Regions from separate parts of the Pseudomonas sp. B21-056 genome, predicted to be linked through region 1. Evidence: predicted binding sites of a transcription regulator. Region 1 holds the regulator's gene; each other region holds the start of a gene.

Region 1 (7,673 bases):
CGGCGATTTTCGCGGCGGTGGGCTACTGGAACATCAGCCCCGAACGTTTTCTCGACCGCCCCGCCGCACAGGTCCAGGAAAACGACATCGACTGGTATGCGACCAACACACATACACTGCAATACCTGCCCGATGGCAAAGTGCAGTACGAAATGACGTCCGACAAGGTCGATCACGTCAAGGCCACCGACATTACGCTGGTCGCCAATCCGGACCTGAACATGTTCCGCGGCACGGAGTTCCCGTGGCATGTGCAGAGCAAGCGTGCTGAAGTCAAACCCGGCGGCACCGAAGTTGAACTGATCGACTCGGTACGCGTGGCACGCACCGATGAGAAGAACCGCACGACCATCATCACCAGCACTCGCATGACCGTGTTCCCGCAGCAACAATATGCGCAGACCGAGCAACCCGTTAGAATCGACGGCGCCGGTGGTGTATCGACCGGCACGGGCATGAAGGCGTATTTGAAGGAAAGCAGGATACACCTGCTATCGAACGTAAGAGGACAGTATGAAGCTCGCTAAAACCCTCCCTATTTTGCTCAGTCTGGGCGCAGCACTGGGAAGCGCGAGCGCCTGGTCCCTCCCCAACGACCGCGACCAGCCTATCCGCATCCAGGCTGACGATGCCCAATTGGACGACAAGAACGGTGTCGCCACCTATAAGGGCGATGTGATCATCACCCAGGGTTCGATGAAGGTCACCGGCAACACCGTGACCATCACCCGCACCCCGAACGGCGACATCGACGTGGTGACCTCGGTGGGCAACCTGGCCTATTTCGAGCAGTTGCAAACCGCCGGCGACACCAAGCCCGTACAGGGTTACGGCGTGACCATCCAGTATCACGCCTCCCAGGACCGCGTCGTGCTGATCGATCGCGCCAAGGTCATCGACAAGGACAACAACGTCACCCAGGGCGAAAAAATCGTCTACGACACGAACAAGAAACTCGCCAGCGCCGGTCGCGCCACCGGCAACAAGGTGACCGAGCAGCGCCCACGGATCGACATGGTCATCCAGCCGAAAAAGAAAACCGAGCAAAAGGCCCAGTAATGGCAACTCTGAAAGCCCAGCACCTGGCCAAGAGCTACAAGAGCCGTCAAGTCGTGCGCGATGTCAGCCTGTCGATCGACAGCGGGCAGATCGTCGGCCTGCTCGGCCCCAACGGCGCGGGCAAGACCACCTGCTTCTACATGATCGTCGGCCTGGTCCAGGCCGATCAGGGCCGCGTCCTGATCGACGACCTGGACGTCAGCCACCAGCCGATGCATGGCCGGGCAAAGGCCGGTATCGGCTATTTGCCGCAAGAGGCGTCGATCTTCCGCAAACTGTCGGTTGCCGACAACATCATGGCGATCCTCGAGACCCGCAAGGAACTCGACAAGGCCGGTCGTCGCCAGGAGCTGGAAAGCCTGCTGCAGGAATTCCACATCAGCCACATCCGCGACAACCTCGGCATGAGCCTGTCCGGTGGCGAACGACGCCGGGTGGAAATCGCCCGAGCCCTGGCCACTGCCCCGAAATTCATCCTCCTCGACGAACCGTTCGCCGGTGTGGATCCGATTTCGGTGGGTGACATCAAGCAGATCATTCACCATCTCAAGGCCAAGGGGATCGGTGTGCTGATCACCGACCACAACGTGCGCGAGACGCTGGACATCTGCGAAACCGCCTACATCGTCAATGACGGCCAATTGATCGCCGAGGGTGACTCCGCCACCATCCTGGCCAACGAACTGGTCAAGGAAGTGTATCTGGGCCACGAGTTCCGCCTGTAAGCGCGAAGTGTCTGGCAAATTGTCCCGGCGCCGCTAATTTAACTAAGGCAGCGCCCTGGGGCGCTCTCAGTGAATCCCCGTCATCGGGAAACTAATTGAGAACTTCCCCTAGGCAAACACTTAAGTTTCAGGCATATAATTTGCTTAAGGTTTGGCGCTCCGGCGCCCTTGTAGTGGATGGCGCATGTGCGCCGGCGAATAAGGTGTTAAGCCCCTGCCATGAAACCATCGCTAGTCTTGAGAATGGGCCAGCAGCTGACGATGACACCGCAGCTGCAACAGGCCATCCGCCTGCTCCAATTGTCGACCCTGGACCTGCAACAGGAAATCCAGGAGGCCCTGGAATCCAATCCGATGCTCGAACGCCAGGAAGAAGGCGACGACTTCGACAATACCGATCCGCTGGCCGACAACGTCGAGCACAAACCCAATACCGAGATCCAGGAACCGTCTTACCAGGAGGAAGCCGCCCCGACGGTGGATAACCTCGAGGATGGCGAATGGAACGAACGCATCCCCAACGATCTGCCCGTGGACACAGCCTGGGAAGACGTCTACCAGACCAGCGCCAGCAGCCTGCCCAGCGGCGATGATGACGAGTGGGACTTCACCACCCGCACCTCTGCCGGCGAAAGCCTGCAAAGCCACCTGCTGTGGCAGTTGAACCTGGCGCCGATGTCCGACACCGATCGCCTGATCGCCGTGACCCTGATCGACTGCATCAACAACCAGGGCTACCTGGACGAGACCCTCGAAGAAATCCTCGAGGCCTTCGATCCCGAGCTGGACATCGAGCTGGACGAGATCGAAGCCGTCCTGCACCGTATCCAGCAGTTCGAGCCGGCCGGCATCGGCGCCCGCAACCTGGGTGAGTGCCTGCTGCTGCAACTGCGCCAGCTGCCCGCCAAGACGCCGTGGCTGGCCGAGGCCAAGCGACTGGTCACCGACTATATCGACCTGCTGGGCGGCCGCGACTATAGCCAGCTGATGCGGCGCATGAAGCTCAAGGAAGATGAGCTGCGCCAGGTGATCGAACTGGTCCAGAGCCTCAACCCACGCCCGGGCTCGCAGATCGAGGCCACCGAGCCCGAATACGTGGTGCCCGATGTGATCGTGCGCAAGCACAACGATCGCTGGCTGGTGGAACTGAACCAGGAATCGGTGCCCAAGCTGCGGGTCAACGCCCAGTACGCAGGTTTTGTAAGGCGCGCCGATACCAGCGCCGACAACACCTTCATGCGTAACCAGTTGCAGGAAGCGCGCTGGTTCATCAAGAGCCTGCAAAGCCGCAACGAAACGCTGATGAAGGTCGCCACCCAGATCGTGGAACATCAACGCGGCTTCCTGGACTACGGCGACGAAGCGATGAAGCCGTTGGTCCTGCACGACATTGCCGAGGCAGTGGGCATGCACGAGTCGACAATCTCCCGGGTGACCACGCAGAAATTCATGCATACCCCACGGGGTATCTACGAATTGAAATATTTTTTCTCCAGTCACGTCAGCACCTCCGAGGGCGGAGAATGCTCATCCACGGCCATCCGCGCGATCATCAAGAAACTGGTGGCTGCGGAAAATCAGAAAAAGCCGTTGAGTGACAGCAAGATCGCTGGTTTACTGGAGGCACAAGGCATTCAGGTGGCCCGCCGTACCGTCGCCAAATACCGTGAATCCCTAGGGATTGCACCTTCGAGCGAACGCAAGCGGTTGATGTAACAGGCCACGCCACAGCGTTCCAGTGGCAGGCATTTCTGCCTGCCGCTTTATGCACTGGCAACGAAGGAGAAGCTGTATGCAAGTCAACATCAGTGGACACCAACTGGAAGTGACCGAACCCCTGCGTACGTACATCGGCGAAAAACTCGACCGATTGGAAAGGCATTTCGACAAGATCACCAACGTGCAGGTCACGATGAACGTCGAGAAGCTGCTGCAGAAAATCGAAGCCACGTTGCATATTCCCGGTGGAGAGGTGGTTGCCAACGCGGAGCACACAGACATGTATGCCGCGATTGACCTGCTGACCGACAAGCTGGATCGCCAACTCAAAAAGCATAAGGAAAAGACCCAGAGCCTGCTCCAAGGCGCAACCGGTCGTTAACCCCCCCAATCCATGATCCGACTAGAATCCATCCTGACCCCCGGCCGTTCCCAGGTGAACGCGCCGGGAGGCAGCAAGAAGAAAGCCCTCGAACAAATCGCCAACCTGATCCACCGGGAAGTACCGGATCTGGAAATGCAGGACGTTTTCGAGGCCCTCGTTGCCCGTGAAAAACTCGGTTCCACCGGTTTTGGCAACGGCATCGCCATTCCCCATTGCCGCCTCAAGGGTTGTGCCACGCCGATCAGCGCGCTGCTGCACCTTGAAGCCCCCATAGATTTCGACGCCATCGATGGCGCACCGGTCGACCTGCTGTTCGTCCTGCTGGTCCCGGAAGCGGCAACCGACAAGCACCTTGAACTGCTCCGCCAGATCGCCAGCATGCTGGACCGCAAGGAAGTGCGCGACAGGCTGCGCGGCGCATCGAGCAACGAAGCCTTGTATCAGGTTGTCCTGGACGAGCAGAACGGTCATTAATCATGCGCCTGATCATCGTCAGCGGCCGCTCCGGCTCCGGTAAAAGCACGGCCCTCAATGTGCTTGAGGACAGCGGCTACTATTGCATCGACAACCTGCCGGCCGGCCTGCTGCCGGAGTTGGCCGAGCGGGCGCTGATCCACACCGAGCTGGCGCAACCGCTGGTGGCGGTTTCCGTCGACGCGCGCAACCTGCCAAGCCACCTGTCGCGCTTTCCCGAACTGCTCGAGGAAGTGCGCAACCGGCATATCCAGTGCGACGTGCTGTATCTGGATGCCGATGATGAAACCCTGCTCAAGCGCTTTTCCGAGACCCGGCGGCGCCACCCCCTGAGCAACGCCAACCGCTCGCTGGCCGAAGCCATCGAAGACGAAAGCCAGCTGTTGGGGCCGATCGCCGACCTGGCGGACCTCAAGGTCAACACCACGAACCTGAACCTGTATCAGCTGCGTGACACCATCAAGTTGCGTTTGCTGAACCAGCCGGAACCGGGCACCGCGTTCCTGGTGGAGTCGTTCGGCTTCAAGCGTGGCATGCCGGTAGACGCCGACCTGGTGTTCGATGTGCGCTGCCTGCCCAACCCTTATTGGAAACCGGAACTGCGCGAGCAGTCCGGGCTGGATCAACCGGTGATCGACTACCTGGCGGCCCAGCCGGATGTCGAGGAAATGTTCCAGGACATCTCCGGCTACCTGCTTAAATGGCTGCCCCGCTTTGCCGCAAGCAACCGCGCCTATGTCACGATCGCCATCGGTTGTACCGGTGGTCATCACCGCTCCGTCTACCTGACCGAGCGCCTGGGCCAGCTCCTGCAACAATCCCTGAAGAACGTCCAGGTTCGCCACCGCGACCTCAGCTAAAGGATCCACATCGCGATGCCTGCTCGGGAAATTGAAATCATCAACAAGCTGGGCTTGCATGCCCGCGCGTCAGCCAAGTTCGTCGGGGTGGCAGGCCAGTTCAAGGACACCACCATCCGGGTCGGTCGTACGCCGGAGGCCACGGTCGATGGCAAGAGCATCATGGCAATGATGATGCTCGCAGCGGGCAAGGGCACCAAGATCTACCTGGAAACCCAAGGCGAGCAGGAGCAGGAGGCGATGGATGCGCTGGTGACCCTGATCAACAACTACTTCGACGAAGGTGGCTGACACCGCAAGACTGTTGTGGCGAGGGGATTTATCCCCGCTGGGCTGCGAAGCAGCCCTGCGGGGATAAATCCCCTCGCCACAGGATGCTTTTACACATTAAAAAGGCGCGTCATCCAATGGATGCCGCGCCTTTTTTATCGCAATGAAAGTCAGCTACCCGCCACCGTCATCCGCTCGATCAGCACCGAACCGGTGCGGATGTTGCTGCGCAGTTCCAGATCATTGCCCACGGCCACGATCTGCTTGAACATATCGCGCATGTTGCCGGCAATGGTCACTTCCTGGACCGGGAACTGGATCTCGCCATTCTCGACCCAGAAACCTGCCGCGCCACGGGAATAGTCCCCGGTGACCATGTTCAGGCCATGGCCCATCAACTCGGTCACCAGCAAGCCTCGCCCCATCCGCCGCAGCAAGGCCGCCTGGTCCTCTTCGCCGTGGGTTACGAACAGGTTGTGCACACCACCGGCATTGGCGGTGCTCGGCATGCCGAGTTTGCGGCCCGAATACGTGCCGAGGATGTAGGACACCAGCTCCCCCTTCTCCACGAACGGCTTGGCATAGGTGGCCAGGCCATCGCCGTCGAACGCCGAACTGCCCATGGCCTGCATCAGGTGCGGGCGTTCGTCGATAGTCATCCATTCCGGGAACAGTTTCTGGCCCAGCGCACCTTCGAGGAACGAGGATTTGCGATACAGGTTGCCGCCGGAAACCGCCGACAGGAAGCTGCCGAACAATCCACCGGCCAGCTCGGCGGCAAACAGCACCGGCACTTCACAGGTCGGTACCGGTCGCGCGCCCAGGCGGCTGGCCGCCCGTTGCGCGGCCTTCTGGCCGATCGACAACGGATCTGCCAACAGACTGCCCTGGCGGTTCACGTCGTACCAGTAATCGCGCTGCATCTGGCCGTTGGCTTCGGCGATCATTACGCAACTGAGGCTGTGACGGGTCGACGCATAACCGCCGATGAAACCGTGGCTGTTACCGTACACCCGGCAGCCCTGATGGGTATTGAGCGTCGTGCCGTCGGCGTTCTTGATCCGCGGGTCGGTATCGAACGCCGCCGCTTCACAGCGCAACGCCTGCTCGATGGCCTGCTCGGGGGTGATGTCCCAGGCGTGGAACAGGTCGAAGTCCCGCGACTCCTTGCACATCAGGGCGGCATCGGCCAGGCCCGAGGCTTCGTCCTCGGAGGTGTGCTGGGCGATCGCCAGCGCTGCGGCGACGGTTTCGCGAATGGCATCCGGGCCGCTGGCCGACGTACTGGCCGAGCCCTTGCGCTGGCCGACGTACAAGGTGATACCGAAACCCTGGTCGCGATTGAATTCGACAGTTTCCACTTCACGCTGGCGTACCGACGTCGACAGGCCCTGTTCCAGGGACACCGCCACCTCACAGGCGCTGGCGCCCTGTCGCTTGGCTTCGGCAAGGATCTGCTCGACCTGCTCCTGCAGTGCCGGCAATGCCTGCGGGCCGACGCTCTGAACTGCACTCATGGCTTTCTCCACTCAAATTCTGCTTTCGGTAAGGCCTTCGAGCGACCGGGCCGGACAAGCGGCCCCCGACTGGTTATCATGGCGGCGTTTCTTTGCGGACTGCCCCCATGGTTGATTCTTACGACGACTCCCTCTACGAGGGTGAAAAAAGCAAATCCCAGGTCAAACGCGAGCTGCATGCTCTGGTTGACCTCGGCGAGCGCCTGACAACACTCAAGCCGGACTTGCTGGCCAAACTGCCCTTGACCGACGCCTTGCGCCGGGCCCTGGCCGATGCGCCCAAGCACACCGCGAATATCGCGCGTAAACGGCACCTGCAGTTCATCGGCAAACTGATGCGCGATCAGGACACTGACGCCATCCTGGTTCTGCTCGATCAACTCGATGCCTCCACCCGGCAGTACAACGAACGCTTCCATAACCTGGAACGCTGGCGCGATCGCCTGATCGCAGGCGACGACGGCACCCTGGAAAAGTTCGTCATCGACTACCCGGAGGCCGATCGCCAGCAACTGCGCTCCCTGATCCGTCAGGCCCAGCACGAAGTGGCGCAGAACAAGCCGCCGGCTTCGAGCCGTAAAATCTTCAAGTACATCCGTGAACTGGACGAGACTCAACGCGGCCTGCGCTGAGTAACGCACTTGTAGGAGCTGTCGAGTGCAAC
Region 2 (7,673 bases), 710 kb from region 1:
AGAACCTGAATCCCCACTGATCAAAGCGCCCTTGCGCATATCCATGGTTCGATCCTCAGATCACGATCAGGTCGGCTTGCAACGCGCCGGCCTGCTTCAAGGCTTCGAGAATCGCCATCAGGTCGCCCGGTGCCGCGCCGACCTGGTTCACCGCCCGGACGATTTCATCCAGGGTAGTGCCCGGGCCGAACTTGAACATCGGCTTGGCTTCCTGTTCGGCATTGACCCGCGAACGGGGCACCACGGCGGTCTGGCCGTTGGACAACGGGCCCGGCTGGCTGACGATCGGATCTTCGGTGATGGTCACCGTCAGGCTGCCGTGGGTCACGGCGGCCGGCGAAACCTTGACGTTCTGGCCGATCACGATGGTGCCGGTGCGCGAGTTGATGATGACTTTCGCCACTGCCTGGCCCGGATCGACCTCAAGGTTCTCCAGGATCGACAAATAGTCGACCCGCTGGCTCGGATCCAGGGGCGCGGTGACGCGGATCGAGCCGCCGTCGATGGCCTGGGCCACGCCTGGGCCGAGCATGTCGTTGATCTTGTCGACGATGCGCTTGGCGGTGGTGAAGTCGGAGCGATTGAGGTTCAGCGTCAGGCTGTTGCCCTGGTTGAAACCGCTCGGCACCGCACGTTCCACCGACGCACCGCCAGGGATGCGACCGGCCGACGGAACGTTGACGGTGATCTTCGAACCGTCGCGCCCCTCGGCGTCGAAACCGCCCACCACCAGGTTGCCCTGGGCAACGGCGTAGACGTTGCCGTCGATACCCTTGAGGGGCGTCAGCAGCAAGGTGCCGCCGCGCAGGCTCTTGGAGTTACCGATGGACGACACGGTGATATCCACCTGCTGGCCGGGCTTGGCGAACGCCGGCAGATCGGCACTGATCGACACGGCAGCGACGTTCTTCAACTGGACGTTGCCGGAACCTGCCGGCACCTTGATGCCGAACTGCGACAACATGTTGTTGAAGGTCTGCAGGGTGAACGGAGTCTGGGTGGTCTGGTCACCGGTGCCGTTCAGGCCCACGACCAGGCCGTAGCCGATCAACTGGTTGGAACGCACACCGGAAATGCTGGCGATGTCCTTCAGACGCTCGGCGTGAGCGCTGAAGGCTGCCGTCATCACTAACGCACCGACCAACAGCTGTTTGAGGTTCAACCGCTTAAGATTCAACTGGGCCACCTAGAAAGGGAACTTCGGGCTGAGGAAGAAACGGTCGAACCAGCCCGGCTGACTCGCATCGGCAAAGGCACCGGTACCCGAGTACGTGATGCGCGCATCCGCCACACGGGTGGAAGAAACGGTGTTATCGGTGGCGATGTCGTCGGCGCGAACCATGCCGGCGATGCGCACCAGCTCGTCACCGGTGTTGAGCGTCAACCACTTCTCGCCGCGCACGACGATGATGCCGTTGGGCAACACGTCAGCAACGGTCACGGTGATGGAGCCGGTCAGGCTGTTGCTCTGGCCGGACTTGCTGTCACCCTTGGTGGCCCGGTCGGAGCCATAACCGGCGTTGAGGCTCAGGTCGTTGCTGCCGATCGGGTTGTTGGTGGTCAGGCTGGAACCGAACAGCGACGTCAGGCCGACGCTGGTGTTGCTGGTCTTGTCTACCTGGGAGTTGGCGTTCTTGCTCGCCTGGGTCCGCTCGTTCAGGGTGATGGTGATGATGTCACCGACCCGGAACGCCTTGCGGTCGCTGTACAGGTTCTGCTCGAAACCGGCCTGGTAGATCGAGCCATTGTTGGCGGCGGCCGGCAACGGCGTGCGCGGCAACACCGGAGCATAGTACGGGTCATTGGGCCTGGGCGTTGGCGCGACACACCCCGCAAGCGCGGTGATCCCACTCAGTGCCAGTACAGATACAAAGCGTTTCATGACCCTACCTCTCGGTGTTGCAGGCGCCCCTGGGGCCGCCCTATAGAAGTGATTACAGATTCTGCGTAACGAACGAAAGCATCTGGTCGGCAGTGGAGATCACCTTGGAGTTCATCTCGTAGGCGCGCTGGGTGGTGATCATGTTGACCATCTCCTCAACGGTGCTCACGTTGGAGGTTTCCAGGGTGTTCTGCAGCGTGGTGCCGAAACCATTCAAACCCGGGGTGCCGATCTGCGGCGCGCCGCTGGCAGCGGTTTCCAGGAACAGGTTGTTGCCCACCGCTTGCAGGCCGGCCGGGTTGATGAAGTCGGCGGTCTGCAGGTTGCCGATCACCTGGGCGGCCGGGTTGCCCGCCACGGTGATGGACACGGTGCCGTCGCGGCCCACGGTGAAGGTCTGGGCATCGTTCGGGATGATGATGGCCGGTTCCAGGGCGAAACCGCTGGCGTTGACAATCTGGCCGTTGGAGTCGAGGTGGAAGGTACCGTCACGGGTATACGACGTGGTGCCGTCCGGCTGCAGGATCTGGAAGAAACCGCGACCGTCGACGGCCATGTCCAGCGGCTGCTCGGTGGTTTGCAAACTGCCGGCGGTGAAGTTTTTCTGCGTGCCGACAATGCGCACACCGGTACCCACTTGCAGGCCCGACGGCAGTTCGCTGTCCTGGGTCGACTGGGCACCGGGCTGGCGCTTGATTTGATACAGCAGGTCCTGGAATTCGGCACGATCACGTTTGAAACCCGTGGTCGAAACGTTCGCCAGGTTGTTGGAAATGGTGGTCAGGTTGGTGTCCTGGGCGGACAGACCTGTTTTGGCAACCCACAGAGCCGGAAGCATTCGATTCTCCTCGTACGCCTGATTTTCGGCGCGACGCTTTAATTAATGGTTAGATCTGCAAGACCCGAGCCATGGCCTCGTCGCCTTCTTTGGCGGTGTTCATCATTTTCACGTGAAGCTCGAATTGCTTGGCCAGGGCCAGCACCGAAGTCATCTCGTCCACAGCATTGACGTTGCTCGCTTCCTGGAACCCCGACACCAGTTGCACGTTGGCGTCGATCGGTGCCGGCTGGCCGTCCTTGGTACGGATGGAACCGTCCAGGCCCTTGGTCATGTTCTTGAGGTCCGGGTTGACCAGTTTGATGCGGTCCACTTCAGCCATCACGCGTGGGCCTTCGCCCATGGCACGGATGCTGATGGTGCCGTCCTGGCCGATTTCGATCTTCTGCTCCGGCGGCACGGCGATAGGACCGCCGTTACCCATCACCGGCATACCGTTGCCGGCCCGCAGCACGCCCAGGGCGTCGACATTGAGGCTGCCGGTGCGCACGTAGCTTTCACCGCCGTCAGGGTTCTGCACGGCCATCCAGCCCGGCCCGCTGACCGCCACGTCGAGATCGCGACCGGTTTGCACCAGAGCGCCCGGAGTGAAGTCGGTGGCAGGCCGCTCGGACATGGCAAACGCCCGCGCCGGAAAGCTGTCGCCGAACACCGGCATCGAACGTGCCTGCTCCAAGTCTTTCTGAAAGCCATTGGTGGAGATGTTCGCCAGGTTGTTGGCATGGGCCCGCTGCGCCAGTGCGTTCTGGCTGGCGCCGGTCATTGCCACATAAAGGTACTTGTCCACTGTCGTTCCTCTGCATGCCGGACGTTTGCCGCCCACTGCTGTACTGCTCAGCCATAAGCAATTTGCAGACCAACTTTTTTCTGGCGGCTCGAGCCCAGGCAAACAAAGGACTTGCAGGGTTTTTGCGGGGAAGAAGGAAATGTATCGAAGACGAAAAACCGGCGGTGACATGCCGGTAAGTGGCAAGAGTCAGCCTCACAGCTTGCTCACGACAGCGGCGGCGTCACCTGTATCGATCACCGCGCATGAGGCTCAATCACAAGCAAGCCTGCCTCCACCCTTTAGGCAGCGTTCGGCCCTTACCGAGGAGTTGGCCGATTTTTTGCTGGAATCCACACATCAAGAGCCAGTTGCCGGTTTCATGGCGTTGCGACCGTCGATATTGACGGCGGTAACATGCCAGACCGAAAGGACTCTCGAGCTGCGTGCCATTTTTTAGTCAACCCGAGCAGTGTACCCATGGCCAACTCCATCACCGTTACCAGCCCGCTCCTCCCGCCTCTGGAGGAGTTCATCCCTTACCTGCAGCGGATCTGGGACAGTAAACGCCTGACCAACGGTGGTCCCTTCCACGAACAACTGGAACAGGAGCTGGCCGAATACCTCGGTGTCCAGCATATTTCGCTGTTTTCCAATGGCACCCTGGCATTGGTGACGGCCCTACAGGCGCTACGTATTACCGGTGAAGTCATCACGACACCGTATTCATTCGTCGCTACGGCTCACTCGCTGCTGTGGAACAACCTCAAGCCGGTGTTCGTAGACATCGATCCGGTCACCAAGAACCTCGATCCGCAACGTATAGCCGAAGCCATCACCCCGGCCACTTCGGCGATTCTGCCCGTTCATTGCTATGGCATTCCCTGTGATGTCGAGGGCATCCAGGCCGTCGCCGACACCTATGGACTCAAGGTCATCTACGATGCCGCACATGCGTTCGGTGTCCGCCATAATGGCGCGAGCATTCTCAACAACGGCGACCTGTCGATTCTCAGCTTCCACGCCACCAAGGTATTCAACACCTTCGAAGGCGGCGCCATCATCTGCCCTGACGCAAAGATCAAGCGCCGCATCGATTACCTGAAGAACTTCGGCTTTGCCGATGAAGTAACGGTCATGGCTCCCGGCATCAACGGGAAGATGAACGAGCTGCAGGCGGCATTCGGCGTGATGCAGTTGCGCCACATCGACGAGGCCCTCGGTCGTCGCAAAAAAGTGTTCGAGTACTACCAGAGGGCGCTGAAAGGCATCGCCGGTATCAGCCTGCTGGAGCAACCGCAGGGGCTGGACTGGAACTATGCCTATTGTCCGATCCTGGTCGACGGTGAGCGTTTCGGGGTAAGTCGGGACGAGCTGTACGACCGTTACCGCGCAGAAAACATCCTGGTACGCCGGTATTTCTACCCCCTCATCAGCGAATTCCCGATGTACCGCGGCCTTCCCAGTTCGGATCTTTCTCAGTTGGGGAATGCCTACGAGGTGTCCCGCCAGGTGCTATGCCTGCCGATCTATCCGGACCTCGATCCGCAGGCCCAGGAGCAGATCATCGAGGTGCTGCTCAAGGCCCGGGTGGCATGAGCCTGGCCCACACCTCGAATGCCTGCGCCGCGGCAGCGGACCGGCAGCATCGGATTGCCCTGATGCAACCTTATTTCCTGCCCTACCTGGGTTACTTCCAACTGATCGCCGCGGTCGATTGCTTTGTCATCTATGACAATGTGCAGTTCATCAAGAACGGCTGGATCGAACGCAACCGTTATCTACTGGGCCAGGAACCGAAGTGGTTTCGGGTGCCGTTGACCAAGGGCAGTCACACGCAGCAAATCATGGAGAAGCGCATTTCCGAGGCGTTCGACCCTGGCGATATTCTCAACCAGCTGAGCTTCGCCTATCGCCGCGCACCTCACGTTTCACGCATGCTGGCGTGGCTGGAAGCGCTGCTGGTCGCGCCAGCCCGAAGCATTGCCGAGCTCAACGAACGGATATTACGGGCCTGCTGCAGCCTGATCGGGCTGCAAACCCCGATCACCCGTTCCAGCGACCTGCCGATTTCCGCCGACAGCAAAGCCCAGGACCGGGTCCTTGAAGTGGTTCAGGCAAGCACTGGTACCCATTACCTCAATCCCTTCAACGGTGGGCATCTCTATCAGGCCGAGGCATTCCAGCAAGCGGGTATCACCCTTGAATTGCTCAAGCCTACCTTACCCGACTATCGACAGGGTTCGGATGAACACCCCTTCGTGCCCGGTCTGTCGATTCTCGACGCCCTGATGTACAACGATCCGCAAACGGTAGGCGCCTGGGCGAAATGCGGGGAAATTGTCCGTGCCTGAAGCCATCGGCGGTTATTTCGAACTGGAGCTGCGTAAGGGGCAACATCCTTATCCGCAGGCAGTGGGCTTCAACTCAGCCCGCTCAGCCTTCAAGGCTTTGCTATTGGCGCGCAAGCTGCGCCGGGTTCATTTGCCTTTTTACATATGCGACGTCATGCAGGACGTGCTGCACGGATCCGGCATCGAGGTGTTGCGCTATGCACTCTCCGAACAGCTCGAATTGCCGGTCTTCCCGCCCCTGGAGGCCGATGAGGCTCTGCTGTTCGTCAATTACTTCGGACTCAAGACCGACTACATCGGCACAGTGCTTGCCGCACGCTACGGTCAACGACTGATCGTCGACAATTCCCAGGCGCTGTTTTCAGTGCCGCTGCCCGGGATTGCGACCCTGTATTCACCCCGCAAGTTCGTCGGCGTTCCCGATGGTGGCTGGTTGGTCAATGGGCCAGCTGATCTGCCGCAAGCCGAGAGCAGCCGCTCTCAGGCACGTTTCGGCGCGCTTCTGGGTCGCCTCGAAGACCCTCCTCAAGATCACTATGCGGTGTTCCAGGCATTGGAACAGGCACTGGAGAACGACGGCATCAAAGCCATGGCCACCAGCACAGCCCGCGTGCTCGACAGCATCGATTACCAGGAAATCGCCAGGCAGAGGATGGATAACTTCGCGCAACTGCGCCAACGCCTGGACCATTGCAACCGCTTCTGCAGTTGGCCCGCACAGCCTGTTGCCACTCTGTGCTACCCGCTGTTGGCCAAATCCGCCGAAACGGCGACCCGGCTGCGTACTCAACTGCTGGAACAACACATCTATGTGCCTGGTTATTGGCGCGAAGTGCTAAGTACGGCCACCGCGCCGACCATAGAAAGAGACTGGGCAGAATGCTTACTACCGCTACCGATCGACCAGCGATACAACGTCGATGACATGAATCGTCTTGCCGACGCCATCCTTCAGAACACGGGGAAATCATGAGTATTCAAGGTCAACACGTCCTGCTGAGGGCGTTGGAGCTCGAGGACCTACCGCTGCTGCATCAGTGGTCCAATGACGAGGCTCTCTGGAGCCTCCTGGGCGGCTGGCATTTCCCCACCTCACGGGAAGCACAACGGGAGTGGTTGCTGAGCCTCAAGAGCGACTCCCTCAACCAGCGCTTTGGGATCGAGGTTCAGGGCCAGGGCCTGATTGGTACGGCGAACCTGGTCAGCATCGACTGGAAGAACCGCACAGCCGAACACGGCATGATGATCGGTGCCCCATCCCTGCGCGGCCAAGGCCATGGCACCGACGTGATTGCCACAGTGATGCGCTACGCCTTCGACGAACTGGGCCTGAGCCGCCTCTCGACTACCATCATTGAGTACAACGCCGCCTCCCTGGCGACCTATACCCGCAAGACCCCCTGGGTTATTGAAGGCGTGCAGCGCCAGTGGTACTACCGCAAGGGCCAGCGCTGGGACCGCATCCTGCTCGGCGTAAGCGCTGAAGAGTACCGTGCCTGGCAAGCCGCCCGGGGAGACACTCCATGAATCAGGCCTTACAAGCGCTGCAAGCGAACGGCTACGCCTGCCTGCCGTCCCTTATTACGGAACCGCTGCTCGGCCAGTTGCGTGAAGACCTCGCCAGCGCCATAGAACGTTGCCGTCGGGTACAGCTGGAAAACGGTATCACCCAGAGGACCGAGCAAACCGCACACCATATCCTTGCTCAAGACACTCATTTCGTCGAACTGCTCGACCGGTTCGCCGGATGGGGGATCGTCGACCTCTTGCGACATATGCTCGGCGGCGCAGCAATCCTCAATTCATTTGGTGGTCTGAACAACCTGAACAGCA
Region 3 (7,673 bases), 610 kb from region 1:
ACGATGTCGCCGGCAGCCGCTTCTTCGACGTCCACACGGTGCAGACCGTGGTGACCCATCAGCTTCAGGATACGGCCGTTGCGCTTCTTGCCGTCGACGTCGATGGCAACGACCGGGGTGTTCGGCTTGACGCGACCACGGGCGATACGGCCAACACCGATCACACCCAGGAAGCTGTTGTAGTCCAGGGCCGAGATCTGCATCTGGAACGGACCGTCACGGTCAACGGCCGGCGCGGGTACGTTGTCGACGATCGACTGGTACAGCGGGGTCATGTCTTCAGCCATGTCGGTGTGATCCAGACCGGCAATGCCGTTCAGGGCCGAGGCGTAGACGACCTGGAAGTCCAGTTGTTCGTCGGTGGCGCCCAGGTTGTCGAACAGGTCGAAGATCTGGTCCAGAACCCAGTCAGGACGCGCGCCCGGACGGTCGACCTTGTTGATCACGACGATCGGCTTGAGGCCGGCTTCGAACGCTTTCTTGGTCACGAAACGGGTTTGCGGCATAGGGCCGTCCTGGGCGTCGACCAGCAGCAGCACGGAGTCGACCATCGACATCACGCGCTCTACTTCACCACCGAAGTCGGCGTGGCCCGGGGTGTCCACGATGTTGATGTGGTAGCCGTTCCAGTTGATGGCGGTGTTTTTCGCCAGGATGGTGATACCACGCTCTTTTTCCTGGTCGTTGGAGTCCATCACGCGCTCGTCGTTGAGCTCGTTGCGCTCCAGGGTGCCGGATTGACGCAAGAGTTTGTCTACCAGGGTGGTCTTACCATGGTCAACGTGGGCAATGATGGCGATGTTGCGTAGATTTTCGATCACTTGTGTATCTCGATCAGAGGATTCGGTGTGCTGACAGGTCGTGGCAGCGATTTACGTTGAGTCCGACAAAGCCGCTACAGCTTGTCGGCGGCGTCGGGGGGCCGGTGACGCAGGCCACAGGCAAACAGCCCCGGGCACTTAGCTCGGTCGATAAACGCGCACATTGGCATGCCCCTCACTGAGCAGATGGTGGGCATGCAGGCGACTCATCACGCCTTTGTCGCAATACAGCAGGTACTGGCGAGTAGGGTCCAGTTCCTTGAAACGCGCGTTCACTGCATAGAACGGCATCGTTTGTACCTCGATGCCGGCGACGCTCAACGGGTCGTCTTCAGCGTCATCCGGGTGACGGATGTCGATGATGATCTGACCGGCCAGTGCTTCGCCGACTTCTTCAATCTTGACGTCCTGGCCCAATTCGTCGATCACTCGATCGATCGGCACCAGCCTGGCGTTTTCGAGCGCACGCTCGAGCACCGCCATATCGAATTCCTTCTCTTCATGCTCCACGCGCCCGCGCTTGGCGGCCGTTTTCGGATTGACCGAGATGACCCCGCAATACTCCGGCATGTGCCGGGCGAACTCAGCGGTGCCAATCGCGTTGGCCGTGTCGATGATGTCCTGCTTATGACTGGCGATCAGCGGGCGCAGCACGAGCTTTTCGGTCACGCAGTCGATCACCGACAGGTTCGGCAGCGTCTGGCTCGACACCTGGGAAATCGCCTCGCCGGTAACCAGCGCATCGATGTGCAGGCGATCAGCGATGCTGGACGCGGCACGCAACATCATACGCTTCAAAATGACGCCCATATGACTGTCGTCAACTTTGCCGAGGATTTCGCCCAGGACTTCTTCGAACGGCACACTCACAAATAACACGCGTTGGGAGCTGCCGTACTTCTTCCAGATGAAGTGCGCCACTTCCATCACACCCAGCTCATGGGCGCGCCCGCCGAGGTTGAAGAAGCAGAAGTGGCTCATCAGGCCGCGTCGCATGATCTGGTAGGCCGCGACGGTGGAGTCGAAACCGCCGGACATCAGCACCAGCGTCTGCTCCAGGGCACCCAGCGGATACCCGCCGATGCCGTTGTGCTGGCTGTGGATCACGAACAACCGCTGGTCGCGAACTTCGATGCGTACTTCAATCTGCGGGTTCTTCAGTGAAATCCCGGCGGCGCCGCACTGCTGGCGCAGTTGGCTGCCGACATACCGGTCCACGTCCATCGAACTGAACGGGTGCTTGCCCGCGCGCTTGCAACGGACCGAGAAAATCTTGCCGGCCAACGCATCGCCATAATGCAGCTTGCATTTGGCGACGATGTCGTCGAAATCCCCCAATGGATATTCATCCACCTGCAGGAAATGCGCGATGCCTGGCATGCAGGTCAGGCGCTCGGTCATCTCCTTCAGGATCCTGGGTTCGCCGATGCGGGTTTCCAGCTCGAGGTTGTCCCACACGCCATTCACCACCACGACCGGGTCCAGATCACGGAGCACGGCACGGATGTTCTTCGCCAACTGCCGGATGAAACGCGTCCGGACCGGGCGGCTCTTGATGGTGATTTCGGGGAAGACTTTTACGATTAGTTTCATGAAAACAGCGCGCGAACGGCCAGCCGAAAAAGGGGGGCGCGGATTATAGCGGAATTGCTCAAGGTTTAACCAATTAATGTGCACCCAGTTTTTTAATGCACCAAAACAGGTCATTCTCCATTCATTGCGCTACATTACAGTGCGCTATTGTCTGACAATCCGCTGTTCAAGCCTTCAAAAGGCGTGGGTTTGGTGCAAAAAACCCAAGCTGGGGCACTGGCATGCAATTTGCTCCCTTGTGAGGCAGGTTGCCTTGGCAGAGTATTCGCGCCGGCATCACCCATATCTACGGGCACACCATTACCGCCCGAAGCCACCCGGAGGACATATGTCGAAGTCGGTTCAACTCATCAAAGATCATGACGTCAAGTGGATTGATCTGCGCTTCACTGACACCAAAGGCACTCAACATCACGTGACCATGCCGGCCCGTGATGCGCTGGACGAAGAATTCTTCGAAATCGGCAAGATGTTCGACGGTTCCTCCATCTCCGGCTGGAAAGGCATCGAAGCGTCCGACATGATCCTGATGCCGGACGACGAAACCGCCGTCCTGGATCCATTCACCGAAGAGCCGACCCTGATCCTGGTCTGCGACATCATCGAACCTTCGACCATGCAAGGCTATGACCGCGACCCACGCGCCATTGCCCACCGTGCCGAGGAATACCTGAAGTCCACCGGTATCGGCGACACCGCTTTCTTCGGTCCGGAGCCTGAGTTCTTCATCTTCGATTCGGTCAAATTCAAGTCCGACATCTCCGGTTCCATGTTCAAGATCTTCTCCGAACAAGGTTCGTGGATGTCCGACCAGGACGTGGAAGGCGGTAACAAAGGCCACCGTCCAGGCGTGAAAGGCGGTTACTTCCCAGTTCCACCGTTCGACTTCGACCACGAGATCCGCACCTCCATGTGCAACGCACTGGAAGAAATGGGCCAGACCGTGGAAGTTCACCACCACGAAGTGGCGACTGCCGGCCAGAACGAAATCGGCGTGAAGTTCAACACGCTGGTCAAGAAGGCTGACGAAGTCCAGACCCTGAAATATGTCGTGCACAACGTTGCCGATGCCTACGGCCGCACCGCGACCTTCATGCCGAAGCCACTGTACGGCGACAACGGTTCGGGCATGCACGTTCACGTGTCGATCTCCAAAGACGGCAAGAACACCTTCGCTGGCGAAGGCTATGCCGGCCTGTCGGACACCGCCCTGTACTTCATCGGCGGTATCATCAAGCACGGTAAGGCCCTGAACGGCTTCACCAACCCGTCGACCAACTCCTACAAGCGTCTGGTCCCAGGCTTCGAAGCCCCGGTAATGCTGGCCTACTCGGCTCGCAACCGTTCCGCCTCGATCCGTATTCCTTACGTGAACAGCCCTAAAGCCCGCCGTATCGAAGCCCGCTTCCCGGATCCGGCTGCCAACCCGTACCTGGCCTTCGCTGCACTGATGATGGCTGGTCTGGACGGTATCCAGAACAAGATCCACCCTGGCGATGCCGCTGACAAAAACCTGTATGACCTGCCGCCTGAAGAGGCCAAGGAAATCCCACAGGTTTGCGGCAGCCTGAAAGAAGCCCTGGAAGAGCTGGACAAGGGCCGTGCGTTCCTGACCAAGGGCGGCGTATTCAGCGATGACTTCATCGACGCTTACATCGCACTGAAAAGCGAAGAAGAAATCAAGGTTCGCACCTTCGTACACCCACTGGAATATGAGCTGTACTACAGCTGCTGATCCGGTAGCGCTCGCACACGCGGCGTGAAACAAGAGAGGCCTCCTTCGGGAGGCCTTTTTCATGGGCGCAGGTTACGTGCATGATGGCCGTCGCTCCCCATAGAAGACGAGACTGCCCATGACTTTGCGCTTGCACCTTGGCCTTGCCCTGTCCGCCGCACTGCTGACCAGCACCGCCCAAGCCACACCTGCTCCCGACGCCCTGACTCCTTTGCTCAATGCCATCGGCGAACGCATCGCCATCGCCGATCAAGTGGCGCTGAGCAAATGGGACAGCCATAAACCGGTGGAAGACCGTCAGCGCGAGCCAGAAGTCATTGCCGCCGCCGTCGCCCAGGCCCCGGTCTACAAGCTGACGGGTGAAACCGTGGAGGCATTTTTCACCGCCCAGATAGAAGCCAACAAACTGGTGCAGTACATCAACCTGTCCGACTGGACCCTGGAAGGCAAGGCCCCGGACCTCCCGCGTCCGGACCTGGTGGGGCAAATCCGCCCGCAGCTTGATCGCCTGCAAAAACGCCTCTTGCAACAACTGGCCGACTTCGCCCCCTACCGCACCGACCCGCAGTGCCCGCAATGGCTGGCCCGGGCCACCCACAACAACAAACAGCATCCGGTGCACCGGCTTGCCCTGATCCGGGCGACTGCAGAGCTGTGTATCGCCAAAAGCTGAGGCAACACACATTCCCCATGTGGGAGCGAGCCTGCTCGCGATAGCGGTGTGTCAGTCAACAGCGATGTGACTGATCGATCGCCATCGCGAGCAGGCTCGCACACAAGGGGATTTCAGTGTTTGAATTCTTTGGGTTGGGTCAACCGCCGCCTTGTCCTATGCTGCATCCAACACTTTCGGTTTCCGGTTGATTTTTATGGGTCGTGTCTTTCCTGGAGTTTTGTTGCTACTGGCACTGCCCGCAGCAGCCCAGATCTACAAATACACCGACGCCGACGGCAACACCGCCTACAGCAACCAGCCACCCCAAGGCGTACCGGCCCAGACGGTGGAGTTGCCGCCGCTCAATAGCATCGAACGCCAGTCTCCAACCAGCCCGGACACGCCGACAGCTCCCGCCAACAGTGAAGCGCCGCGCAAGGCCTACGAAGTACTCGAACTGACGGACATCCCCACCGAGCAAGCCTTACGCGCGAACAATGGCACCTTCACCGTCGGCGTCCGGGCGCAACCACGCCTGCAAAGCCCCCAGCAGTTCCGGCTGCTGCTGGATGATCAGCCCTACGGCCAACCCACCAACGTGCCGCGCCTGCAACTGGTGAATATCGACCGGGGCGAGCATCGCCTGGCGGTCCAGGTCATCGATGGGGAAACCCTTGTGCAACAGAGCGAAACCGTCACCTTCACCGTACAACGGGTGCACAAGCCATGATCCGCTGGGTGCTTGCCCTGGGTCTGTCGCTGGTCGTCCTGCCAGGGATGGCGCAGGTCTATACCTACATCGACGCCCAAGGCAACCGCGTCTTCACCGATCAGCCGCGCCCCGGCAATGCAAAGAAAATCCAACTGCCACCCGGCAACCGGATGCCGACGGCGCCCGCAGCGGTGACCACGGCGCCCGCCTCCGCAGAGCCGTCCACACCTCTGTTCCATTACGAAATGCTCCGGCTGCTGATCCCGGAGCCGGACGCCACGATACGCAGTACAGCGGGAGAATTGATCGTCACAGCCACCAGTGAGCCGAGACTGAAAAAGGGCCATCGCTACCGCCTGTTGCTCGACGGACAGCCCACCGGCGAACCGGGGCCAAGCCCGGTGTTTGCCTTGAGTAACATTGATCGAGGCACCCATCAGTTGGCGGTGGAAATCCTCGATGAGCAAGACCGCATCGTCGAACGCACTGCCAACCAACCCTTCCACATGCAACGCATATCGCTGGCACAGAAGCGTCGCATCAAGCCTTGCGCCACCGCCGACTATGGCCAGCGTCCCGAATGCCCCCTCGCCGACAAGCCTGAAGAAGAGAGCAGCATTCTGCCGTTCTTCTAACGCAGCCAAAGCCAAAGCACCATATTGGTGCACATCGTTGCACCCCTACCCAAGCACCAACCCATTTTGGTTCGAAAGTACCCGGAAAAACTGGCAGAACGCCACGCAATTGGGCGAAAGAAAGCCTTTTCAGGCTCTAAACGCTTCTTTTCGGAGCCTTGGTTTGGTTTTTGCATTTTCCTTCTATCAGCGCGTTTCTCGCGCGCGCAATTTGGGACCGGCCCCGAATTGCCACGCTTCAAAAGAGGTCCCGATGACCATTAGCGACGCATTACACCGCTTGCTACTCGACAACCTCACCACCGCGACCATTCTGCTCGACGCCGAACTGCGCCTCGAGTACATGAATCCGGCGGCGGAGATGCTCCTGGCTGTCAGCGGCCAACGCAGCCATGGACAGTTCATCAGCGAGCTGTTTACCGAGTCTGCCGAAGCACTGAACTCGTTGCGCCAGGCCGTGGAGCAGGCTCACCCGTTCACCAAGCGTGAAGCGATGCTCACCGCCCTGACCGGCCAGACGCTGACGGTCGACTACGCGGTAACCCCGATCCTGAGCAACGGCGCCACACTGTTGCTGCTGGAAGTCCACCCCCGTGATCGCTTGCTGCGCATCACCAAGGAAGAGGCGCAATTGTCCAAGCAGGAAACCAGCAAGATGCTGGTGCGTGGCCTGGCCCATGAGATCAAGAACCCCCTCGGCGGCATTCGTGGCGCGGCGCAATTGCTGGCCCGGGAACTGCCCGAAGAAAGCCTCAAGGACTACACCAACGTCATCATCGAGGAAGCCGACCGCCTGCGAAATCTCGTAGACCGTATGCTCGGCTCCAACAAGCTGCCGTCCCTGGCCCTGTGCAACGTCCACGAAGTGCTGGAACGCGTCGGCAGCCTGGTGGAAGCCGAAAGCCAGGGCTGCATCACGTTGGTGCGCGACTACGACCCAAGCATTCCCGACGTCCTGATCGATCGCGAACAGATGATCCAGGCCGTGTTGAACATCGTGCGCAACGCGATGCAGGCCATCGGCAGCCAGAACGAGCTGCGCCTGGGCCGCATCAGCTTGCGCACCCGCGCCTTGCGCCAGTTCACCATCGGCCACGTGCGCCATCGCCTGGTGACCAAGATCGAAATCATCGACAACGGCCCGGGCATCCCCGCGGAGTTGCAGGAAACCATCTTCTTTCCCATGGTCAGCGGTCGTCCGGACGGTACCGGGCTGGGCCTGGCCATTACCCAGAACATCATCAGTCAGCATCAAGGCCTGATCGAGTGTGAGAGCCACCCCGGCCACACCACCTTCTCGATCTTCCTGCCACTGGAACAAGGAGCCACATCGACATGAGCCGTAGTGAAACCGTGTGGATCGTCGATGACGACCGTTCTATCCGCTGGGTCCTGGAAAAAGCCTTGCAGCAGGAAGGCATGACCACCCAGAGCTTCGACAGCGCCGACGGCGTGATGAGCCGCCTGGCCCGCCAGCAACCGGACGTCATCATCTCCGACATCCGCATGCCGGGCGCCAGCG
Region 4 (7,673 bases), 2.6 Mb from region 1:
CTGGTGCCACCTACCGGTTGCAGGCCTTGCTCGTTGGTGAAGCTGGCGAGGGCCAGCTGACCGATCGGCTTGGTCTGGTTGTTGCTGAAGTTGGCCAGCAACACACCACTGCCGTCGATGGTCAGGTTGGTGATCTGACCAGTGGCGTAGCCATTCTGGACCGGGAGCGAACGAGCGGTGTCGGCGTTGAACTGGGTGGTGTTGGTCAGGGACAGGGTGATCGTTGACGAACCGGCGCCGTTGGCGGCCCATACGCCGTTGGTCACTGTACCCGGCACCCAGCCACTCAATACCAGATCATTGCTGATGATCGGCGCCGGCACTGCTGGAGTACTGACCTGAGTCAGCTTGCCACTCGAATCGAAGGTCATGGTCGACGGCACCGCAAGGGTGGCGGCAGCAGTCGGCGAAGTGCCATTCAGGTTACGACCGTCGATCAGCGTGTAGACATTCCAGGTATTGGAACCCGTCTTGACCATGTACTGGTCCATGGAGTGCTGGTTGCCCTGGGTGTCGTACACCGGCGTAGTGAACTGCTTGGTGAAGGTCGAAGTATCGGTCGGATTGAACGCCGCAGTAATTGCTGTGGCCGTCGAGTTCAGGTTGATGGTCGACGAAACCAGGCTGGTAGCTTGCGGCGGCAGGTTGGAAGTGTCGATACGCAGGTCGGTCAGGATCCCGTTCTGGATCTTGCCGTTCGCATCCACGCCGTAACCCTGCAGCTTCGAAGTGCCGTCACTGTTGGTGATATAGCCTTCCTTGTCGGTCTTGAACGTACCGGCACGGGTGTAGCTCAGGGAGCCGTCGTTGCTCAGGACGAAGAAGCCCTGGCCCTGGATACCCATGTCCAGCACGTTGCCGGTGTTGTTGACATCACCCTGGCCAAACTGCTGGGAGACGTTGGACAAGCGCACGCCGTTGCCGACGGTCTTGCTGCCCGAGCCCAGCTTGGTGGCCGAGTAGACGTCTTCGAATTCCGCGCGGGACGATTTGAAGCCGGTGGTTGCCACGTTGGCGATGTTGTTGCCGGTGACGTCGAGCTGTTTGTTGGCAGCATAGAGACCGCTAAGGCCGATGTTGAAAGACATATTCCACTCCTTTGCCGGGTTAGTCGGCTCTACATACCAATAGTTTGTACTTTGGACAGGGCGATGCTGCCCAGCCCGGCGAGGTTGAGCATCAGCTCTCCCCCTGTCTGGCTGATCGTCACGCTGCTGACGGTCGCCGGCAGGTTGGTGATCAGCGACGTGGCCTGGCCATCGATGGTGGTCGAAGCCGTGAAGGTGTAAGTGCCCGACTCGACCGTGGTGCCCGCGTCGTTCTTGCCATCCCAGATAAAAGCGGAGTTACCGGCCTTCTGGCTACCCAGGTCGATGGTGCGAACCGTCTTGCCGTCCTTGTCGACGATCTTGACCGCGACGGACGACACCGCGGATGGCACCACCACCGTGCCGTTGAGGCTCTTGGAGGTGTCGACCACCGCCTTGTCGCCAGGGGCAATGACTGAGCGCCCCACCAACGACGAGGCCTGCAAGGCCTGGGACGAGTTGTAGTTGCTGGCCAGCCCGCTCACGGTATCGTTGAGGGTGGTGATGCCTTCCAGGCTGCTGAACTGTGCCAGCTGGGCAACGAACTCACCGTTGTCCTGAGGCGACAGCGGGTCCTGGTTTTTCAGCTGTGTGACGAGCAGTTGCAGGAACGCATCCTTGCCCAGCTCCTTTTTACCGGTCGCAGCCCCTGTCAGCGAAGTCAGGCTATCGGAAGAGGTGGTCTTGACCGAGGAGTTGGCCAGAATCTCGTTGAGGCTCAAACCGCTGGTAGTGTTGGTAACGCTCATGTGACTCGCCCCTTATCACTGACCGAGGGTCAGGACCTTCTGCATCATGGTTTTGGCGGTGTTCATCATTTCGGCGTTGGTCTGGAACGAACGACTGGCGGAAATCATGTCGGCCATTTCTTCGACGACGTTGACGTTCGGGTAATAGACATAACCCTTGGCGTCGGCAGCCGGATGGTTCGGCTCGTAGCGCGCCTCGAGGTTGCTCTGGTCTTCGACCACGCCCATTACCTGCACGCCCTGCCCGGCCGCATCCTGCTCCTGGAACAGCGAGCCGCTGCCATTCGACTGGCCGCCCTGGAACATGGTGGCGAAGACCGGGTGACGGGCACGGTAGGTCTGGTCGATGCTCGACGAAACGGTCTCGGCGTTGGCAATGTTACTGGCGACAGTGTTAAGGCGAGTGGTCTGGGCACTCATGGCACTGCCGGCGATGTTGAATACGCTCGCAATCGACATGGCTTACTCTCCGCGCAGGGCCGAGATCAGCCCTTTGAATTTGCTGTTGAGCAGGGTGAAGCTGGCCTGGAAGTTCACGGAGTTCTCCGCGTAGTTGGACTGTTCCAGTTGAGCGTCCACGGTGTTCTGGTCGATCGAAGGTTGCATCGGCGTGCGATACATCAGCGACTCGTCGCCGTTGCCCAGGCCTTCGGCCTCGATATGACGGCTGTTGGTCATGTTCAGGGCGAAGGAGCCGTTCTTGGTCTTCTCGTTCTGCTCGGCGAGCACTTTGGAAAAGTCCAGGTCCCGAGCCTTGTAGTTCGGGGTATCGGCGTTGGCGATGTTGTTGGCCAGGACTTCGGCACGCTGGGCGCGGAAGCTCAGGGCCTGTTCGTGGATACCGAGCGCTTTATCGAAGCTGATGCTCATGTCGGAAACCTTTGGGTGACCAGAATGTACGTGCGATGGATATAGCAAGCGTCGTGCCACTTTCCAAAAGCCCATAAACCGGGGCTTTGCGGGCATCGGCAAGGCGGCAATGCCAGAAAAGCGGCAACCGTTTTCCGCCGGCTGCCGCTTTTCTGCCGCTCTCAAGGTCAACGAAGGGCAATTGTGGGAGCGAGCCCTGCTCGCGATAGCGGCCCAACAGGCGGCATCTATATTGACTGACACACCGCTATCGCGAGCAGGCTCGCTTGTATGGTAGGACTTGAAGGGAGGAGGAGGGACAAGGTTCGCTTCTGACTGTTCGCAGCAGTACAGACCGTGGGAGATTTTACCCCTCCTCCTTTCACCCAAGCGCCGATAAAGAATGCATCTGGCCTAGACCGACGATAGGAACAAGCCTGCGCCTCTGGGTGAACCCTTCAAGTGTTCAAACCTTAGCCCGGAGAGTTTTCAATGGCAATGCCGATTCCCCTCGTCAAGCCGATTGTGGGTGTGGATGTCGCCAAGGATGAGTTGGTGATGTATCACGCCGAAACCGATCAGCTTGAGATAGTCCCCAATAACAAAACTGCGATTAAGAAGTGGCTCAAGGCCTTGTCCATGCAGGTGGATATTGCCATCGAAGCCACCAATATCTATCACCTGGAGTTCGCCGATCTGGCTCACAAGGCCGGCTGCGTGATCTACATGGTCGGTGGCTATGAGCTCAGTCACTACCGCAAAGGCGTGAACGTGCGCGCCAAAACCGATGCACTGGATGCTCGCCTGTTGGCCCGTTACCTGAAGAACGAAGGCCAGGAACTGCATCCCTGGAACCCGCCATCGCCCTTGTATCGCCGGCTCGTAAGCCTTTTCCGACGCCGTGCGGCTGTGGTCCAGGCCCGTGTCAGCCTGAGCCAAAGCTGGGCGAACGAGCCGTTACTCAAAGCCGCGTTCAAACGCCAGATAGGCGCGATGCAACGGCTGGAAACCCTGGTCGAAAAAAAGATCCAGGATGAGCTGAAGGACGCAGGCTTGCTGGGTCAGCTCAAGCGCTGCATGAAAGTTGAAGGCATTGGCCTGTTGACCGGCGCCCGGTTGCTCACCTCGTTTCAGCGGGGGGATTTCAAAAATGCCGATGCCTTCATCGCTTTTCTGGGGCTGGACCTGCGCATATCGCAATCAGGGCGAAAACAGGGTCGCCGCTGCTTGACCAAACGAGGTGATCCAGAAGCTCGCCGACTGCTGCACAACGCAGCGATGTCGGCAAGGCGCACGGAGCGATGGAAGGGGTTCTATGAGGCGTTGCTGGCACGGGGACTAAGTACAACTCAGGCCATGGTGGCGCTGTCGCGCAAGCTTGCCCGCGTAGTATTCGCTCTGCTGCAGAATCAGAGCGAATACCAGCCAGAAAGGCATTTGAAGGCTAGTCATGCACCATAGAATCTCCCACAAGGGTTGTCGATACCAGGGAAGTAAGCAGCGCCCATAAAAAACGGGAGCCCTTCAGGGGCTCCCGTTTTTTGACGGCCCGGACGAATCACTTCGCCTGGTAGATGATCCCCGGGCTGCATTGGATCATCTGGTAATGATCCGGCAAGCCGTTCAGCGCTTCGGACGCACCGAGGAACAGGTAGCCGCCCGGCTTCAGGGTGCCGTGGATACGCAGCAGGATGTCCTTCTTCACTTCGGCGGAGAAGTAGATCAGTACGTTGCGGCAGAACACGATGTCGAACTTGCCCAGGCTGGCATAGCTGTCCAGCAGGTTGAACGAGCGGAATTCCACCCGGCTCTTGATCGGCGCCTTGACCATCCAGCGTCCCGGCCCTTTCGGATCGAAGTAGCGTTGCAGGCGATCAGGCGACAGGCCGCGGCCGATGGCCAGGCTGTCGTACTCACCGGTCTTGCAATTGTTGAGCATGGTCCCGGACAGGTCGGTGGCAACGATCTGCACGCCGCCCTTCAACTGGCCGATATTGGTCCGCTCGAACTCGTCGATGGACATCGACAGCGAATACGGTTCCTGGCCCGACGAACAGGCTGCCGACCAGATCCGCAGGCGCTGGCCCGGGCTGGCCTTGATGGCCGCCGGCAGCACTTTGTTCTTCAACACTTCGAACGGATAGGTATCGCGAAACCACAGGGTTTCGTTGGTGGTCATGGCATCTACCACCATCTCGCGCAAACCACTGCGCGGCTGGGTCTGGATACGCTGTACCAGCTCGCCCAACGACTTGAGGCCCTGCTGCTCCATCAATTTGTTGAGACGGCTCGACACCAGGTATTGCTTGTTTTCACCAAGCAATATGCCACAGGCTTTTTCCAGGAAGACCCGGAACTGTTCGAAATCCAAATTACCCGTAGACAAGTTACCGCCTCTTTCCATTGTATTGATTTGCCGGGCGCACAACGCGCCCGACCTTTATCCCGCTGCCTTGATCCGCTCGACTACCCGGGAAGCCAGGTCATCGGGGCGGAACTTGGCGAGAAAATCATCGGCACCGACCTTCTTGACCATCGCCTGGTTGAAGACGCCCGACAGGGACGTGTGCAGGATGATGTGCAGCTTTTGCATACGCGGATCGCTGCGGACTTCCGACGTCAGGGTGTACCCGTCCATCTCCGGCATCTCGATGTCGGAGATCATCATCAGGAACTCCTCTTCCGGCTTCTTGCCTTCGTCGACCAGGTTGCGCAGGTAATCCAGCGCCTGCCGTCCATCGTTCAACGCAATCACTTCGACGCCGATCGTCTGCAGGCAACGGCTCACCTGCTTACGTGCCACCGACGAATCATCCACCGTCAGCACCCGCAGCGAAACCGCCTTGTGCTGGGTTTCGGCATCCACCACACCGTGGGAGATGGTTTCCGTGGTCGGCGCCACTTCGGCAAGGATTTTCTCCACGTCGATGATTTCCACCAACTGGCCGTCGACCCGGGTCACTGCCGTCAGGTAGTGATCGCGGCCGGTACCCTTGGGCGGCGGATGGATCTCTTCCCAGTTCATGTTGACGATGCGCTCCACCGATCGCACCAGGAATCCCTGGGTCTTGGTGTTGTACTCGGTGATGATCACAAACGGATTGCTCTGATCCAGCAGCCGACCGGAACCGGTGGCCATCGCCAGATCGAGAATCGGGATGGTCGCTCCCCGGATATTTGCCACACCGCACACGACGGGACTGGACTTGGGCATCAAGGTCAGCTTGGGGCATTGCAGCACCTCGCGGACCTTGAACACGTTGATCCCATACAACTGCTGGCCATCGAGACGGAACAACAACAGCTCCAGGCGATTCTGACCGACCAGCTGCGTGCGCTGGTTTACCGAATCCATCACTCCCGCCATGCCCTGACTCCTACCTAACGCTAATGTGTCCGACGCGCATTCATCACTAAACGGCACGGGGCTTGCTATTCAACCGGCATGAAAGCACAAACGACATTTTCTCGACGCCTGACCACTCATTGCCGCCACTGGCTCGGTGTGCTGCTGGCTGCCTGCCTGTTCGCCTCGGGGGGACGTGCCCTCGCCGATGCTCCGGTTACCTTGCCTGATCTCCTTATCGGCGTCACTCAGGGCTTTCTTGAATTCACCGTAGAAGACTATCTGGCTTCCAGTCAAACCGAAGGTCGCTACGAAATCGAAGTCAACCAGATCGATCCGCGCTTGCGCATGCCAATGTGCGACAAGGAATTGACTGCCTCCCTGGAGAGCCCCGCCAGGCCCCTGGGCCGGGTCACGGTGAAGGTTCGTTGCGACAGCGCGGCGCCCTGGACAGTGTTCGTGCCCGCCCAGGTGCGTCTGTTTCGCGACATCGTTACCACCACCCGACCACTGAAACGGGCTGGAATCGTTGAACCTCAGGACGTGACGCTGCGTGAACGGGATATCAGCCAGATCACCCAGGGGTTCCTGACCTCCGTCGATCAAGCCATCGGACAGAAACTTGTCCGACCAATGGTAGCCGATCAGATCGTGACCCTCGTGCACCTGGAACAAGCCGAAGTCGTGCGCAAGGGTGATCAGGTGGTGATTACCGCCCGCAGCGGCACCCTGGCCGTGCGAATGCCCGGCGAAGCCCTGTCCAACGGCGGCATGAATGAACAGATCCGGGTGAAAAACCTCAATTCCCAACGCGTCATCAAGGCGCAGGTGATCGCTCCAGGCCAGGTGGAGGTGGCCATGTAGCGATCCGGTAGAAATGGGTAGAAAGCTGGCGCTTGACCCTGCTGTTCCCTAGACTGTGCCTTACGCAAGGCAAGCGCAGACGTGCGCATGCTCATTGAACAAATGAGCCTAAAGTTTTTTTGGGGATGGCCGAAAACATGGCAAGCGTCCAAATACCCAGAGGTTTTTTACCATGGTCATCGATTTCAACCGTTTAAACAGCTCTTCACCATTGACAGGCACTACGCGTACCAGCGCCAGCAAGGAAACCGAAAAATCCTCGCCGGCCGAGCAGGCTACCGCTGTCAAGAACGGGGAGTCGGTACACCTCAGTGATGAGGCTCAGCAGTTGCAGAAGGTCACTGACAAGCTGCGCGATCAACCTGTCGTCGACAACGCCCGCGTGGCCGAGTTGAAAGCAGCCATCGCCGATGGCAGCTATAAAGTCGACAGCAACCGTGTAGCCAGCAAACTGCTCAACTTCGAAGCCCAGCGCTAGGCCGCCGCCTGCGCAGGCTTTTGGACGCTAAGACCCAAGGCCAGCCATGCACGACACTCATTTATTGCAACTGATCATCGACGACTTTGTTCCAGCGCAACAATTGCTGGAGCTTTTGCAGACCGAATCCCTGGCGCTGCACGGTCGCGACATGCCCTTGCTGGAAAATATCCTGGCACAGAAACAGGCATTGATCATTCTGCTCGATCAGCATGGCCGCAAGCGTAGCGAGATTCTCGCCAGCCTCAACCTGCCCGCCAACCCCGACGGCCTCGAACAACTGGCGAGCCAGTCGACGA

The links. The regulator sigma-54, encoded in region 1, starts transcription at its own class of promoters, with help from an activator protein. The targets are predictions, from matches to a motif close to ANTGGCATNNANNTTGCTNT.
Region 2: the regulator sigma-54 is predicted to act here: its motif matches at 3,562-3,581, upstream of LOY67_RS07625 (flagellar basal body rod protein FlgF).
Region 3: the regulator sigma-54 is predicted to act here: its motif matches at 2,630-2,649, upstream of glnA (glutamate--ammonia ligase).
Region 4: the regulator sigma-54 is predicted to act here: its motif matches at 2,749-2,768, upstream of flgB (flagellar basal body rod protein FlgB).

What each region holds. Positions count from the first base shown of each region.
Region 1 is NZ_CP087203.1:991,607-999,279, reverse strand. Features, by position in the region: gene lptC (LPS export ABC transporter periplasmic protein LptC) at 1-527, shown strand, start outside; gene lptA (lipopolysaccharide transport periplasmic protein LptA) at 514-1,059, shown strand; gene lptB (LPS export ABC transporter ATP-binding protein) at 1,059-1,784, shown strand; gene LOY67_RS04220 (RNA polymerase factor sigma-54) at 2,004-3,500, shown strand; gene hpf (ribosome hibernation-promoting factor, HPF/YfiA family) at 3,577-3,885, shown strand; gene ptsN (PTS IIA-like nitrogen regulatory protein PtsN) at 3,898-4,362, shown strand; gene rapZ (RNase adapter RapZ) at 4,365-5,222, shown strand; gene LOY67_RS04200 (HPr family phosphocarrier protein) at 5,238-5,513, shown strand; gene pmbA (metalloprotease PmbA) at 5,663-7,009, opposite strand; gene yjgA (ribosome biogenesis factor YjgA) at 7,117-7,641, shown strand.
Region 2 is NZ_CP087203.1:1,701,060-1,708,732, reverse strand. Features, by position in the region: gene flgJ (flagellar assembly peptidoglycan hydrolase FlgJ) at 1-45, opposite strand, end outside; gene LOY67_RS07640 (flagellar basal body P-ring protein FlgI) at 56-1,126, opposite strand; gene flgH (flagellar basal body L-ring protein FlgH) at 1,187-1,882, opposite strand; gene flgG (flagellar basal-body rod protein FlgG) at 1,935-2,720, opposite strand; gene LOY67_RS07625 (flagellar basal body rod protein FlgF) at 2,770-3,507, opposite strand; gene vioA (dTDP-4-amino-4,6-dideoxy-D-glucose aminotransferase VioA) at 3,967-5,085, shown strand; gene LOY67_RS07615 (WbqC family protein) at 5,082-5,840, shown strand; gene LOY67_RS07610 (hypothetical protein) at 5,833-6,813, shown strand; gene LOY67_RS07605 (GNAT family N-acetyltransferase) at 6,810-7,367, shown strand; gene LOY67_RS07600 (phytanoyl-CoA dioxygenase family protein) at 7,364-7,673, shown strand, end outside.
Region 3 is NZ_CP087203.1:386,387-394,059, reverse strand. Features, by position in the region: gene typA (translational GTPase TypA) at 1-821, opposite strand, end outside; gene thiI (tRNA uracil 4-sulfurtransferase ThiI) at 960-2,414, opposite strand; gene glnA (glutamate--ammonia ligase) at 2,743-4,149, shown strand; gene LOY67_RS01755 (chorismate mutase) at 4,268-4,822, shown strand; gene LOY67_RS01750 (DUF4124 domain-containing protein) at 5,019-5,534, shown strand; gene LOY67_RS01745 (DUF4124 domain-containing protein) at 5,531-6,151, shown strand; gene glnL (nitrogen regulation protein NR(II)) at 6,405-7,490, shown strand; gene ntrC (nitrogen regulation protein NR(I)) at 7,487-7,673, shown strand, end outside.
Region 4 is NZ_CP087203.1:4,836,490-4,844,162, forward strand. Features, by position in the region: gene flgE (flagellar hook protein FlgE) at 1-1,088, opposite strand, end outside; gene flgD (flagellar hook assembly protein FlgD) at 1,118-1,837, opposite strand; gene flgC (flagellar basal body rod protein FlgC) at 1,853-2,296, opposite strand; gene flgB (flagellar basal body rod protein FlgB) at 2,300-2,707, opposite strand; gene LOY67_RS20960 (IS110 family transposase) at 3,179-4,147, shown strand; gene cheR (protein-glutamate O-methyltransferase CheR) at 4,245-5,072, opposite strand; gene LOY67_RS20970 (chemotaxis protein CheV) at 5,127-6,053, opposite strand; gene flgA (flagellar basal body P-ring formation chaperone FlgA) at 6,132-6,896, shown strand; gene flgM (flagellar biosynthesis anti-sigma factor FlgM) at 7,069-7,374, shown strand; gene LOY67_RS20985 (flagella synthesis protein FlgN) at 7,421-7,673, shown strand, end outside.